DNA from 2 places in the Bradyrhizobium sp. AC87j1 genome. Region 2 is predicted to be linked to the other one. Evidence: riboswitches for the same ligand, from Rfam matches in the RefSeq annotation. Region 2 holds a riboswitch; the other holds the start of a gene.
The links. A riboswitch is a leader RNA that binds a small molecule or an ion and turns the genes downstream of it on or off. The one in region 2 is predicted to bind S-adenosylmethionine.
Positions count from the first base shown of each region.

Region 1: it holds a riboswitch for S-adenosylmethionine, as region 2 does, so the genes downstream of both, CV770_RS18785 (O-succinylhomoserine sulfhydrylase) here and metX (homoserine O-acetyltransferase MetX) in region 2, are expected to answer to the same signal.

Region 1 is NZ_PTFE01000033.1:46,922-53,590, forward strand. It holds gene CV770_RS18760 (hypothetical protein) at 21-497, shown strand; gene CV770_RS18765 (MATE family efflux transporter) at 494-1,939, opposite strand; gene CV770_RS18770 (hypothetical protein) at 2,172-3,224, opposite strand; gene CV770_RS43350 (PAS domain S-box protein) at 3,332-3,523, opposite strand; gene CV770_RS43355 (PAS domain S-box protein) at 3,480-3,920, opposite strand; gene CV770_RS18780 (2'-deoxycytidine 5'-triphosphate deaminase) at 3,938-5,074, opposite strand; SAM riboswitch at 5,155-5,234, shown strand; gene CV770_RS18785 (O-succinylhomoserine sulfhydrylase) at 5,309-6,496, shown strand.
Region 2 is NZ_PTFE01000021.1:75,022-81,690, reverse strand. It holds gene CV770_RS13915 (prephenate/arogenate dehydrogenase family protein) at 1-627, opposite strand, end outside; gene CV770_RS13910 (pyridoxal phosphate-dependent aminotransferase) at 624-1,721, opposite strand; gene CV770_RS13905 (chorismate mutase) at 1,758-2,606, opposite strand; SAM riboswitch at 2,764-2,843, shown strand; gene metX (homoserine O-acetyltransferase MetX) at 2,935-4,134, shown strand; gene metW (methionine biosynthesis protein MetW) at 4,137-4,799, shown strand; gene CV770_RS13890 (alpha/beta fold hydrolase) at 5,151-6,011, opposite strand; gene CV770_RS13885 (TIGR02594 family protein) at 6,229-6,669, shown strand, end outside.

The DNA of each region.
Region 1 (6,669 bases), on a different contig from region 2:
ACGCACGCGAGGAGCATGCCATGAGAGGTGCGGACAAGGTGATCTGCCAGGCGGCCGCCGTGCTGCTGCTGTTTTCAGTCGCGAGCTCGCCGGCGAAGGCGCAATTCCTCGGCGGCGGAGGTGCCGGCGGCGAGGACATGATGACCCAGATGGCCCCGATGCTGGAGATGATGAAGGCGAAGATGGGCAAGCGCCGCTTCGCCATGATGATGCAGACCATGGGCCCGATGATGAGCCGCATGATGGAGAATGGCGGCGGAGGGCTTGGTGGCATGATGGGCGGTGGCCTCGGCGGCGGCTTTGGCGCACCCAATTACGGCGGCTACACCCCGATGGGTGGCGGTACCATGCCGGGCGGTTATGGCGGCGTTGGTGGCGGCGACATCATGGGCATGATCGGCGGCTCCGGTGGAGGCGACATGATGGCGATGATTCCGCAACTGATGCGGCTCGCCAATGTCGGCGGCGGCGGTCATCGCCGCCACAGGCATCGCTAATCGGCGGCGCCCGATAGAGCCGGCCTGATCGCAGCCTTGCTCGCGCGCGGTCCCCAGCGCGTCAGCACCACGCTGGAGAACGAGAGCAGGCCGAGCACGACCATCGAGCTTGCGGCCAGCCAGAAAAAGCTCTGCGCGGTGGCCCCGTGTGTCGACAGCCACCAGCCGGCCGCCGAGATGTAGATCAGCCGCGCCGTCTGCGCCAGCACCGGCCCGATCACCTTGGCCGCACCTTGCGAGGAGAAATACATCGTCGTGGCAATGCCGAAGAATGCGTAGAACGGTCCGACCGTCGAGAGATATTGATGGCTCGCCGCGCGCACGGCCGCGCTGTCGGTGAAGATGTTGATCCAGAGATCGGGGAACATCGCAACGACGCACGCCGGCGCCCCGACGGCCACGAAGGCGGCAGCACTGGCGATCCAGGCGACGCGCCGGGCGCGCGCGATGTTGCCTGCGCCGATCGCCATCCCCACCATCGGTACGCAGGCGATGCCGAACGAGAATGCGATCGAGGTCAGCAAAAATTCGAGCCGCGCTCCGATGCCGTAGCCGGCGAGGATCGTGGTGCCGAACTTCGCCAGCATGTGGGTGAAGATCGAGATCGTCAGCACCGATTGCAGCGGCGAGAAGCAGGCGATCGCGCCGACCTTCAGGATGTCGAAAAACATCGCCCACTGAATGCGCAGGCCACGCAGCTTCGGTGTAACCCGGGCGCGGCCGGAGAACAGGTACCAGCCCATGATGCAGATGTTCATGGAATAGGCGATCAGCGCGCCGGCCGCGACGCCGCGCATGCCGAACTGCGGCACCGGCCCGAGCCCGAGGCCCAGCGTGCCGCCGAGCACGATCTGCCAGGCCGCCGAGTTGAGGATCAGGAACGACGGCAGCTTCATGTTGCCGGTGCCACGCAGCACGCCGGCCATGGTGTTGAGCAGCCAGGGCAGCACGGCGCCGCCGAAAAATACCTGCGTGTAGGCGATCGCATGCGTCAGCACATCGCCGCGGCCGCCGAGCATTTCCAGCACCCGGGGCCCGAAGATCAGCATGCCCAGCATGAAGACGAGGCCGAAGCTGATGCCGATCAGGATCGCATGCGCGGCGAGCGTACCGGCGCGTTCGCGATCGCCGGCGCCGAGCGCGCGGGCAATGGCGGAAGCCACCGCACCACCCATGGCGCCGCCCGACATCGTCATGGTCAGAATGATTGTCGGAAACACCAGCGCCATCGCCGCCAGCGCCTCGACGCCGAGCCGGCCGATATAGGAGGTCTCCGCGATCACCGTGCAGGTGCCGGCCGAGAGCGCGATCACGTTGGGCCAGGCGAGGGAGAGCAGCGTGCGCAGAATCGGCCCGTCCGTCAGCGCGCTTCGCACCGGCGGCGGGGGCGGCGGCAGCGGACGCTCTTGCTCATCGACCGGGATTTCGGCGATGTCGGACATGTCCTCTCCGGGGCACGGGGCGCCATTTGCGGCGCGGCAATGCGTAGGTGTGCCAATTATTTTCTTCGCGCAGAAGGCGCGGCGAGAGGCTTGTTAGCACGGCCCGCAGCGATTCCTCCTGCGCTAGCTGCAGGCGTGCCCTGCGGCAGCGCATTTCAGCCCGTGAAATTGCGGCTGTTGTTCTCCTCTCCCCGCTTGCGGGGAGAGGAGAAGCGCGCGGCGGCGCCATCGCCTATTCCACGGCCCAAACCAGCGGCGGACGGCCGCCAGCGGCGGCGCGCATGCGCACGCCGATATGCCGCCCGCATCCCGCAGCTAGCCCCTCGAACAAGCCCTCCAGCACCTTGGCGCAGGCGGGGTGATAATCGGCGACGTCGTCCATCAGCTTCCAGCTCTGCTGGCGGATTTCGAAGGAGCCTTCGGATCGCGAGGTCTCGGCCGTGTCATCCTGCGCCGCGAACAGCGCGTTCAGGAACGACGCGAATTCGCTTGCCCCGCCGCGGCTCATCGCCAGCGCGGCGGCGACTTCGTCGAAATATTGCATCCCGATCAACTTGCCGGTGAGGTGCAGCAGATAGCCGGCGTCTTCCGGGCCGAACAACTGCACCATCACGGGCGCCGCCGTGCGCACATACTCCATCGCATAGTTGCGATAGGCTTTTTCGAGGCGCGGTTTCGGCCAGCTCGCAACCGGCAGAGCCGGCGCAGTCTTCGCGTCGAACAGCGGCGCTTCGAGGTGGCGCGCGAACACGAGCCGCTGGTCCAGCTCGAGCGGATGATCGTACTGGTGGTAGTAGCCTTCCAGCCCGTCCTGCCCGTCGACGCTCTGCTTGGTGCAGACGAAGCCGAGCCTGAGATCGCCGAGCGCAACGCCGTTATTGGAGTGCCATCCCCGCAGCATCGCGCGCGAGACCTCGCCCGGCACGCCGCAGATCGCGGTGCCCTTCCAGATCCAGCGCGGCGGCGGATAGCGGATCCAGGCCTTGGCGTCGCTCTCATACATGTATTCGACATGCACGCCGCCGATCCAGTTCGAGAGATAGTGATATTGCGCGGCCGCCACCGCCGGCGGCAGATGATCGATCCCCAGCTTCCTAAGCCCGGGCAGGAAGCGCTCCTGCTGCTGGCGGCGGAACACGCGGAAGACGAACTCCGCTGCATCCGCAGTGCCGCGCCGCGTGACGACGGTGAGGATGAGGCCGGTGAAATAGGCGTGGTAGAGGTCGGCGACTGCACGCCAGCGCTTCCATTGGGCTTCCTGCGCGGCGTCAGCTGCGGCGGTCATTCGTTTCGCTCCCGATCGTTGTTGCGATCGAGTGTGTCACCGCACCTTCCGGCAGGCAACATGACGCCCGTGCAGAGCGCCCTGCGTGGCCACCCGCCAATTCCGCATCACGAAGTTTGCGGTGGCGTCTTGGCCGCGCGCTCTCGCTCGACCCGGTCGGTGACATCGCGCGCCATCGCCACCGATCCCAAGACGTTGCCGCCGGAATCCCGCACCAACGCAAAGGTCATCTCGATGTAGAGCTTGCGCCCGCTCTTATGCAGCGCGCGGGTCAGTGTCGGCCTGCCCGCAAGCTTCATGCTTGCCGCTGGCCAGCGCAGCTTCAAAGCCCTTCCAGTGCGCGGCGCGCAGGTGTTCGGGAATGATCAGATCGAGATTCTGGCCGAGCGCTTCCGCAGCGGAGAAGCCGAACAGCGCCGCCGCTGCACGGTTCCACCGCATGATCGTGCCGGAGCGATCCGAATAGATCAGCGCATCCGCGACGTCTTCGACGATCTTTGCGTCGAGTTCGGATTGGTTGCTCATGTCACCACCTTGCATGTAGCCCGAATTTCGCTTCGCATCCTGACACACCGGTGTCATCGCCCGACCAGTGCGCAATTGCGCACGAGGATCGGGCGATCCAGTATTCCAGAGGCGATCACTATAGAGCCGACAGGCCGCGGCGTACTGGATGCCCCGGTCAAGCCGGGGCATGACAGTAAAATGGGCAGCTACACCCGAAAATGCTTCGATAGTTTGAGGCCCTGGGCCTGATAGTTCGAGCCGATGCGTTGGCCGTACATCGCGTCGGGACGGGCCAGCATCTTCTCGTAGACGAGGCGGCCGACGATCTGGCCGTGCTCGAGGATGAACGGCACTTCGCGCGACCGCACTTCCAGCACGGCGCGCGCGCCTTTTCCGCCCGCGCCTGCATAGCCGAAGCCGGGATCGAAGAATCCGGCATAATGCACGCGGAATTCGCCGACCAGCGGATCGAACGGCACCATCTCCGCGGCATAGTCGGGCGGCACCTGCACGGCTTCCTTCGACGCCAGGATGTAGAACTCACCGGGATCGAGGATCAGGCTGCCGTCGGGACGAGCCGAGATCGGCTCCCAGAAGTCCTCGACGGAATAGCCGGAGCGGCGATCGACGTCGACGACACCGGTGTGGCGCTTGGCGCGGTAGCCGACGAAGCCGTTTGCCTTCTCGCCGGAGAGATCGACGGAGACGGCGACGCCACCCGAGAGATCAGCATCGTCGATGTCGACGAGGCGCTCGGCGGCATGCAAGCCGTCGAGCTCGTCGGCATTGAGGATGGCGTCACCGGTGCGGAAGCGCACCTGCGACAGACGCGAGCCCTCGCTAACCAGCACCGGAAACGTCTTCGGGCTGATCTCGGCATAGAGCGGGCCGTGATAGCCGGCGCCGATCATGTCGAAGCGGCGGGTGCCATCGGCGATGACGCGGGTGAAGACGTCGAGCCGGCCGGTGGAGCTCTTCGGATTCGCGGCCGCGACGATCTCCGGCGGCAGCGCGAGGCTCTCCAGCAGCGGCACGATGTAGACGCAGTTGGTCTCCAGCACCGCCCCATCGGCGAGGCTGAATTCGTGCAGCTTCAATTCGTCGATGCGCTCGGCGACGGTGGCGCCGGGACCGGGCAGGAAGCTGGCGCGGACGCGATAAGCGATGTCGCCGAGACGCAGATCGAGGCTCGCCGGCTGGATCTGGCTCTCGACGAAGTCATAGGCGGGCAGGATGAGCCCGGCCTTCGCCATCGCCGCGATCATGCGGTCGGGCAGGATACCATTGGCGTCGGGCGCAACCGTGAACGTCAACCGGGGGTCCTCTTCAGGGGGCAGATGCATCCGGACATGCCGGAAATACAAGTCTTTTACGGCTATCCGATGGACGCCTTGACGGAAAGGGCATTGCGGAATATGAGCATCACTTATCCCGTGGTGATTTGAGCCGGCCGGCTTGCAGCCACGTTAAATAAGTCGCTAAACAGGCCGGGGACCTCTGTGATCCCGGCCCGTGGAGATATCCAGGCCGGTTTTTTTGTGACCGTTTTCGACGAGACGGTCATGTCGGAGGTACCTATGTCGAAGTCGACCACCAACTATCGTCCCGAAACCCGCCTGGTCCATTCCGGCACCCTGCGCTCGCAATATGGCGAGACGTCGGAGGCGCTGTTCCTGACCCAGGGCTACGTCTACGACACTGCCGAGCAATGCGAGGCGCGGTTCAAGGGCGAGGATCCGGGCTTCATCTATTCGCGCTACTCCAATCCCACCATCGCGATGTTCGAGCGCCGCATGATCGAGCTCGAAGGCGCCGAAGCCGCCCGCTCGGCGGCGACCGGCATGGCCGCGGTGACGACTGCGATCCTGGCGCCGCTTAGGGCCGGCGACCACGTGGTGGCTTCCCGCGCCCTGTTCGGCTCGTGCCTTTACGTCATCCAGGACCTGCTGCCGCGCTACGGCATCGAGACCACGCTGGTGGACGGGCTCGACCTCGACCAATGGCAGCGCGCCGTGAGGCCGAACACCAAGACGCTCTTCCTGGAGAGCCCGACCAATCCGACGCTGGATGTGCTCGACATCCCAGGGATTGCCGAGATCGCGCACAAGGGCGGCGCGCGGCTCGTCGTCGACAACGTGTTCGCAACACCGATCTGGCAGAGCCCGCTGGCGCTCGGGGCCGACGTCGTGGTCTATTCCGCGACCAAGCATATCGACGGCCAGGGCCGCTGCCTCGGCGGCATCATCCTGTCGTCGGAAGCCTTCATCGCCGAGCACATCCACAATTTCATGCGCCAGACCGGCCCGTCGATCTCGCCGTTCAACGCCTGGGTCCTGCTCAAGGGCCTGGAGACGCTGGGCGTGCGCGTGCGCGCGCAGACCGATACGGCCGCGCGCATCGCCGACGTGCTGGCGAGCCATCCGAAGATCTCGCGACTGGTTTTCCCGGGCCGCGCCGATCATCCGCAGGCAGCATTGGTGAAAAAGCAGATGCGCGGCGGCTCGACGCTGGTCGGCTTCGAGGTGAAGGGCGGAAAGGCCGCGGCGTTCCGTGTGCTCAACGAATTGAAACTGGCGAAGATCTCCAACAATCTCGGCGACGCCAAGAGCCTCGTCACGCATCCGGCGACCACGACGCATCAGCGCCTGAAGCCGGAGGACCGCGCCGCGCTCGGCATCAGCGAAGGTTTTATCCGCTTCTCCGCGGGGCTGGAGCATGCCGATGATCTGATCGAGGATCTGACCGCGGCGCTGGAGAAGGCGTGAGGTTCTTACCCTCCCCTGGAGGGGGAGGGTTGCTACGCATGCAGCGAAGCGGAATGCGTAGCGGGGTGGGGTGACGGTCTTCCCACATCCAACAGTGCCCGAGTGGAGAGATCACCCCACCCCGCTCGCGCTTCGCGCGATCGACCCTCCCCCTCCAGGGGAGGGTGAAGCAA
Region 2 (6,669 bases):
CGCCAGCTCGTCGGCCGTGCCGACGATGGTGTAGGCGATCAGATGCGGCAGATGGCTGGTGATCGCGAGCACGAGATCGTGATGATCCGGCGTCATCACCTCGACCTTGGCGCCCATCGCCGCCCAGAAGGCGCGCAGGCGATCGGTGGCGGCCGCATCGACACCTTCCGGCGGGGTGAGAATGCACCAGCGATTGATGAAGAGCTCGGCGAAACCTGAATCCGGCCCCGAATGCTCGGTGCCCGCCACGGGGTGCGCCGGCACGAAATGAATGGTCTTCGGCAGATGCGGCGCCATGTCCCTGACGATGGCGCCCTTGACCGAGCCGACGTCGGAGATGATTGCGCCGGGCTTCAGATGCGCGGCGATCTCCTGCGCGACCTCGCCGCAGGCGCCGACGGGAATGCAGAGGATGATGAGATCGGCATCCTTCACCGCTTCCGCATTGGTCGCCACGACCTGGTCGACGATACCGAGCTCCATCACCCGCGCGCGGGTCTTCTCCGAGCGCGCGGTGGTGACGATCTCGCCCGCAAGGCCCTGGAGCTTCGCAGCGCGCGCGATCGAGCCGCCGATCAGGCCGAAGCCGATCAGCGCGACGCGCTGGAAGTGCGGTGCGCTGCTCATTTGCCGGCCATGAAGTCGCGCAAGCCGTCGACCACGAGGCGGTTGGCCTCCTCGGTGCCGATGGTCATGCGCAGCGAATGCGGCAGGCCGTAATTCTTTAAGCCGCGCAGCACGAGGCCCCGCTTGGTCAGGAAGGCGTCGGCATCGTCAGCGGTCTTGCCCTTGTCGGTCGGGAAGTGGATCAGCACGAAATTGGCGACGCTCGGCGTCACCTTCAGTCCGAGCCTGCCGATCTCCTCGGTCAGCCAGTTGCGCCAGGTCTCGGTGAACTGCTTCGAGATCGCCTGGTGCGCGGTGTCCTCGATCGCGGCGACCGCGGCATACATTGCCGGCGTCGACACGTTGAACGGGCCGCGGATGCGGTTGACCGCGTCGATGATGTGCTCGGGGCCGAACATCCAGCCGATGCGCAGCGCGGCGAGGCCGTGGATCTTGGAGAAGGTGTGCGTCACCACCGTATTCTCGGTGGTGGCGACCAGCTCGATCCCCATCTCGTAGTCGTTGCGCGAGACGTAGTCGCAATAGGCGGCATCGAGCACCAGCAGCACGTGCGAGGGCAGGCCGGCGCGCAGGCGCTTGACCTCGTCGAACGGCACATAGGTGCCGGTCGGATTGTTGGGATTGGCGAGCCAGACCAGCTTTGTCTTCGGCGTCACCGCCTTGAGGATGGCGTCGACGTCGCAGGTGAGGTTGGTCTCCTGAGCCACGACGTTCTTGGCGCCCACCGCCATGGTCGCGATCGGGTAGACCAGGAAGCCGTGCGTGGTGGAGATCGCCTCGTCGCCGTGGCTGAGATAGGTGTGCGCCAGCAGATTGAGGATCTCGTCCGAGCCGGCGCCGCAGATGATGCGGTTGGGGTCGAGCCCGAACGAGCGGCCGATCGCCTCGCGCAGCACGCGCGAGGTTCCTTCCGGATAGTCTTCCAGGTGGTCCGCCACGTGCTTGAAGGCTTCGATTGCCTTGGGCGAGGGCCCGAACGGCGTCTCGTTAGCCGACAGCTTGAACACCTTGCGGCCCGGCTCCGCCACCGGGCTCTTGCCGGGCGTGTAGGGCGCAATATCGAGAATGCCGGGATTCGGCACGGGGCGGGACATCTTGAACTCCGAGAATGGCGGGGCGCGGCGCGCGATTTACGATTTCGCCCCGGTCGGGGGCACCGTATAGCGCGTTGCGTGGCTGCCGACGAGGGCCGTGGAGCGCACCGAGGCCCCCGCCTCGATCAGGGCAGCTCTGATTTTGTCGATGCTGGTCGCGCTCGTGACCGAGACAAGCAGCGCCGCGCCGTCGAAGGCGGTATCAGGCACCGCCACGATCTCGGCGAGCGGCGACAGGGCGCGCGCGACCTCGGCGTTCCAGCCGGAGACGCGGACGCTGAAGGTCTCGACCTCAGTCACCAGGGCGCTGTCGGCGACGCGCGAAATTGCGAACACCGGCAGTGCCGCCGGATGATCGTCGCGTTCGACGAAGGGCATCCGCGCGATGATCTTCGGCGCGCCTTCCGTTTCGAGCAAGAGCCACCATGGCGTGCGGCTCGACGTCGCCGACACCAGCGCCAGATCGCCCTTGGATTTCGCCACCGCCTCGACCGCGGCCTGCGCGCTGAAATGCGCGACGTAAGGCACCGTGAAGCCGAAATGGAAGCGCGCGGAATCGCGCATCGCCGGCTCGCTCGCCGAGATGTCGGCATGCACCGAGAACGGCGCCTGCACATAGGTGAACGTCGAGATGATGACGCGCCAGATGCTCTCGACCGTGTCGAGCGGCAGGATGCCGCGATGGCGCTGCACGATCTCGCGCATCATGGCGGCCTCGCGCGCGGGGCGGAACGCCGAGCCGACCTCCTGGGTCTGCTTCACCTGGATCAGGCGGTCGATGATGTCGCCGCGCTGCATCAGCAGGCGATGCATGCCCTCGTCGATCGCGTCGATCTCCTTGCGCAGTTCCTGGAGCGATGGTGGCGCGGGCGGACGTTGGGACATGTCTGGCTGTCGATCGTTTCGATGGGGGATGCCCTGATTAGGCAGTCGGGGCCGCGAAAGCAAAGAGAAATGACGCTGCTTTCCGCCGACGGCGTGGCAGACGAATTGGCCCGATCCGGGCCGCGACTTGACGAAAACCGCCCAAGACGGTAGCTTTTGCCCGTTCCGTGGTCATTTGAGCCGGCCGGCTTGCAGCCACGTTAAAAAACTCGCTAAACAGGCCGGGGACGCTTCCGATCCCGGCCGAACCTATCGTTCAGGCCGGGTTTTTCATGGCCTGATGCAAGTGGCGATCACGCGTTTGATCGCAAACGAGGTCGATGGTCAGATGGGTGGCGTCAAGTCGATACCGAGTCCTGCGATCAGCGCCGACGAACGGTCGCACGAGGTGGATCATCCAAGCTCGCAGATCGCGCATTTCGGCGCCGAGCAGCCGCTGCGGCTCGATTGCGGCGTCGATCTCACCCCGTTCCAGATCGCCTACCAGACCTATGGCGAGCTCAACGCCGATCGCTCCAACGCGGTGCTGATCTGCCATGCGCTGACCGGCGATCAGCATGTCGCCAATGTGCATCCCGTCACCGGCAAGCCCGGTTGGTGGGAGACGCTGGTCGGCCCTGGACGTCCGATTGATCCCAAGCACTATTTCATCATCTGCTCCAACGTGATCGGCGGCTGCATGGGCTCGACCGGGCCGGCGTCGATCAATCCTGCTACCGGCAAGGTCTGGGGCCTGGATTTCCCCGTCATCACCATCCCGGATATGGTGCGTGCGCAGGCGATGCTGGTCGACCGGCTCGGCGTCGGCACGCTGTTTGCGGTGGTCGGCGGCTCGATGGGCGGCATGCAGGTGCTGCAATGGACCGCCGCCTATCCGGGCCGCGTGTTCTCCGCGCTGGCGATTGCCTGCGCGACGCGGCACTCGGCGCAGAACATCGCCTTCCACGAGCTCGGCCGCCAGGCCGTGATGGCCGATCCCGACTGGCACGGCGGCGGCTATGCCGATCACGGCATCCATCCGCATCGCGGGCTCGCGGTGGCGCGGATGGCGGCGCACATCACTTATCTCTCGGACGCGGCGCTGCATCGAAAATTCGGCCGGCGCATGCAGGACCGCGAGCTGCCGACCTTCTCGTTCGACGCCGACTTCCAGGTCGAGTCCTATCTACGCTACCAGGGCTCGTCCTTCGTCGAGCGTTTCGATGCCAATTCCTATCTCTATCTGACGCGCGCGATGGATTATTTCGACATCGCCGCCGACCATGGCGGCGTGCTCGCAAAGGCGTTCGCGGGAATTGCGACCCGCTTCTGCGTGGTCTCCTTCACCAGCGACTGGCTGTTTCCGACCTCGGAATCGCGCGCGCTGGTGCATGCGCTGAATGCGTCGAGCGCGCGGGTGTCGTTCGCCGAGATCGAGACCGATCGCGGCCACGACGCCTTCCTGCTCGACGTGCCCGAATTCTTCGACATCTCCCGCGCCTTCCTGCAATCGGCGGGCAAGGCGCGCGGGCTCACCAGGGACGGCTAGTCATGTCTGTACAGGAAGTGCTGCCGTTGAACGGCGTCGCGACCGGATCGTCCGGCCAGTTTCGCGCCGATCATCTGCTGGTCGCCGAGATGGTCAAGCCGGGCTCGAAAGTGCTCGACGTCGGCTGCGGCGAGGGCGACCTGCTTCAGCTGCTGGAGACCCGCGGCATCGACGGCCGCGGCATCGAGCTGTCGCGCGAGGGCGTCAACCGCTGCGTCGCCAAGGGCCTTGCGGTGGTGCAGGGTGATGCCGACACCGATCTCGTCAATTATCCGGATGACGCCTTCGACTACGTGATCCTGTCGCAGACGCTGCAGGCGACGCGGCAGCCGCGGGTGGTGCTGGAGAATCTGCTGCGCATCGGCCGACGCGCCATCGTCTCGTTCCCGAATTTCGGTTTCTGGAAGATGCGGCTCCAGCTCCTGGTCGGCGGCCACATGCCGCGCACCGAGAATTTGCCGGCGACCTGGTACGACACCGCCAACATCCATTTCTGCACCATCAAGGATTTCGTGCAGCTCTGCGACGAGATCAACGTCAAGATGGAGCGCTCGGTCGCGCTCGATCTCTACGGCCGCCCGGTGCCGCTGAATCTGCCCTGGTGGGTGTGGAACATGTTCGGCGAGCAGGCGGTGTTTCTGCTCAGCCGCGGCGGCGGGAAATAGTTTCCTGTCATTGCGGCCATTGCCGTCTGACCCGTCATCCTGAGGCGCGAGTGGCGCGATGCAAAGCATCGCGCCGGGAGCCTCGAAGGATGAGCGGCCGAGTGTTTCGGCGTGCTCATTTCTCGCTGTGGCGAGAGCGTGGCCGTCGCCCTTCGAGGGCCGCTGAAGAAGCGGCCACCTCAGGGTGACGGAGTTGAGAGCGCGGGGCGTTTCATAGTGCAAACCTAACCGGACCCCGTAGCCCGGATGAAGCGCAGCGCAATCCAGGGCACGTCGCGCCGCGTTGAGAATCCCGGATTACGCTTTCGCTCCATCCGGGCTACGCGAGGGAGTATTTGGCTGCGCCTGTGCCTAATGCGCCAGCGACCTCCGGTCGCGCACCGGCCATCGTCCCGCTTCCACCAGCGTCACGAACCGCGCCACCGTCTCGTTGAACAGCGCGGGCTCTTCGAGATTGAGCACGTGGCCGGACTTCGGAAACATCGCGAGCCCCGCCGCAGGCAGATGCTTCTTCAGGAACAGGCTCGGTCCGACGCATAGATCGTCCTCGTCGCCGCAGATGATCAGCGCCGGCGTCGATGCGCGCTTGATCGCATCCGTCATCGTGTAGATCGAAGGTCTGCCGCCCTGGAAGCCGCGCATCGTGCGCGCCGATCCCATTGAATCGTGGCGCGCCAGCGCGGCGTAGAAATCGGCGTGGCCGCGGGGATCCTTCACCAGGAAGGGAATCCGGCTCGGCGCCTCGCGCGTGACCTTTGCGACCTCGACGGAGCCCAGCGTCTCGAACTGCTCGGCATTGGCGCGGCACTGCTTGCGCCAGGCCTCCAAATTCTCGATCTCCGAACCGGAGCCGACGCCGGCCAGCGTCATCGACAGCGCGCGCTGCGGCGCGTTGAGCCCGATCTGGAGCGAGGAGTAGGCGCCCATCGACAGGCCGACCAGATGCGCGCGCTCAATCCTGAGATGATCGAGCACCGCGATCGCATCGCTATAGAAATGCGTGTAGCTGTAAACCTCGCCTTCAGGCACGTCCGACGGCGTGTAGCCGCGGGCCGAATAGGTGATGCAGCGGTGGCCGCGCGAGAAGTAGCGCATCTGCGGCTCCCAATTGGTGTGGTCGGCCGCGAACTCGTGCAGAAAAATGATCGGCGTTCCCTGACCCGCTTCTTCGAAATAAATGCGGACGTCGTCCCTGGTCGTGGCGTGGGGCATTAACCGTTTCCCTCTCTTTAAGCCGCCCTTGCAGGATTGCAGTTAATGCTGTTGTCGGCAATGCGGCAGCCTCAAGCCAGTACCGGCACAAAATCATCGCAGCTATTCGCAGGCAGCCCGCGTCTTTTTCTCGCCACATCGGGCGGCTTAACGGCCAGACCGATGCTGGCCGTTGCACGGGCCGATTGGGAAGTGGGGTGTCAACGAAGGATGAAGAATGTTTGAGTTGTTTGCGTCTCGCCTGTCGCGTTGTGTTGTCGCGCTGGCGATCTTCTTCGCGGCGGTTGCCGCGTTCGTTTCTCCGGCCTCAGCGCGGCCGCATCATCGTCATAGCGCAGAGCGGCACGCACACGTGCACCACGCCAGACATCATCATTACCGCCACCATGCACGCAGCTCGCGCTTCGAGCGCAGCGCGGCGCAGTTGCGGGCGAGCGGATTCGCCGACACCCAGGCGAGCTATGATCCGAACGCCAATAGCGGCGGCATGGCCCACAACGCCATGGTTAACACCGCAACGGCCAATAGCGGCGGCTTCGGCGGCGGATTGAACCTCGTATCCGAGGCGCGCCGCTATGTCGGCGGAAATCCGACCGGGCGCGGCAGCCTGTGGTGCGCGCGTTTCATGAACATGGTGCTGGAGCACACTGGCCATAAG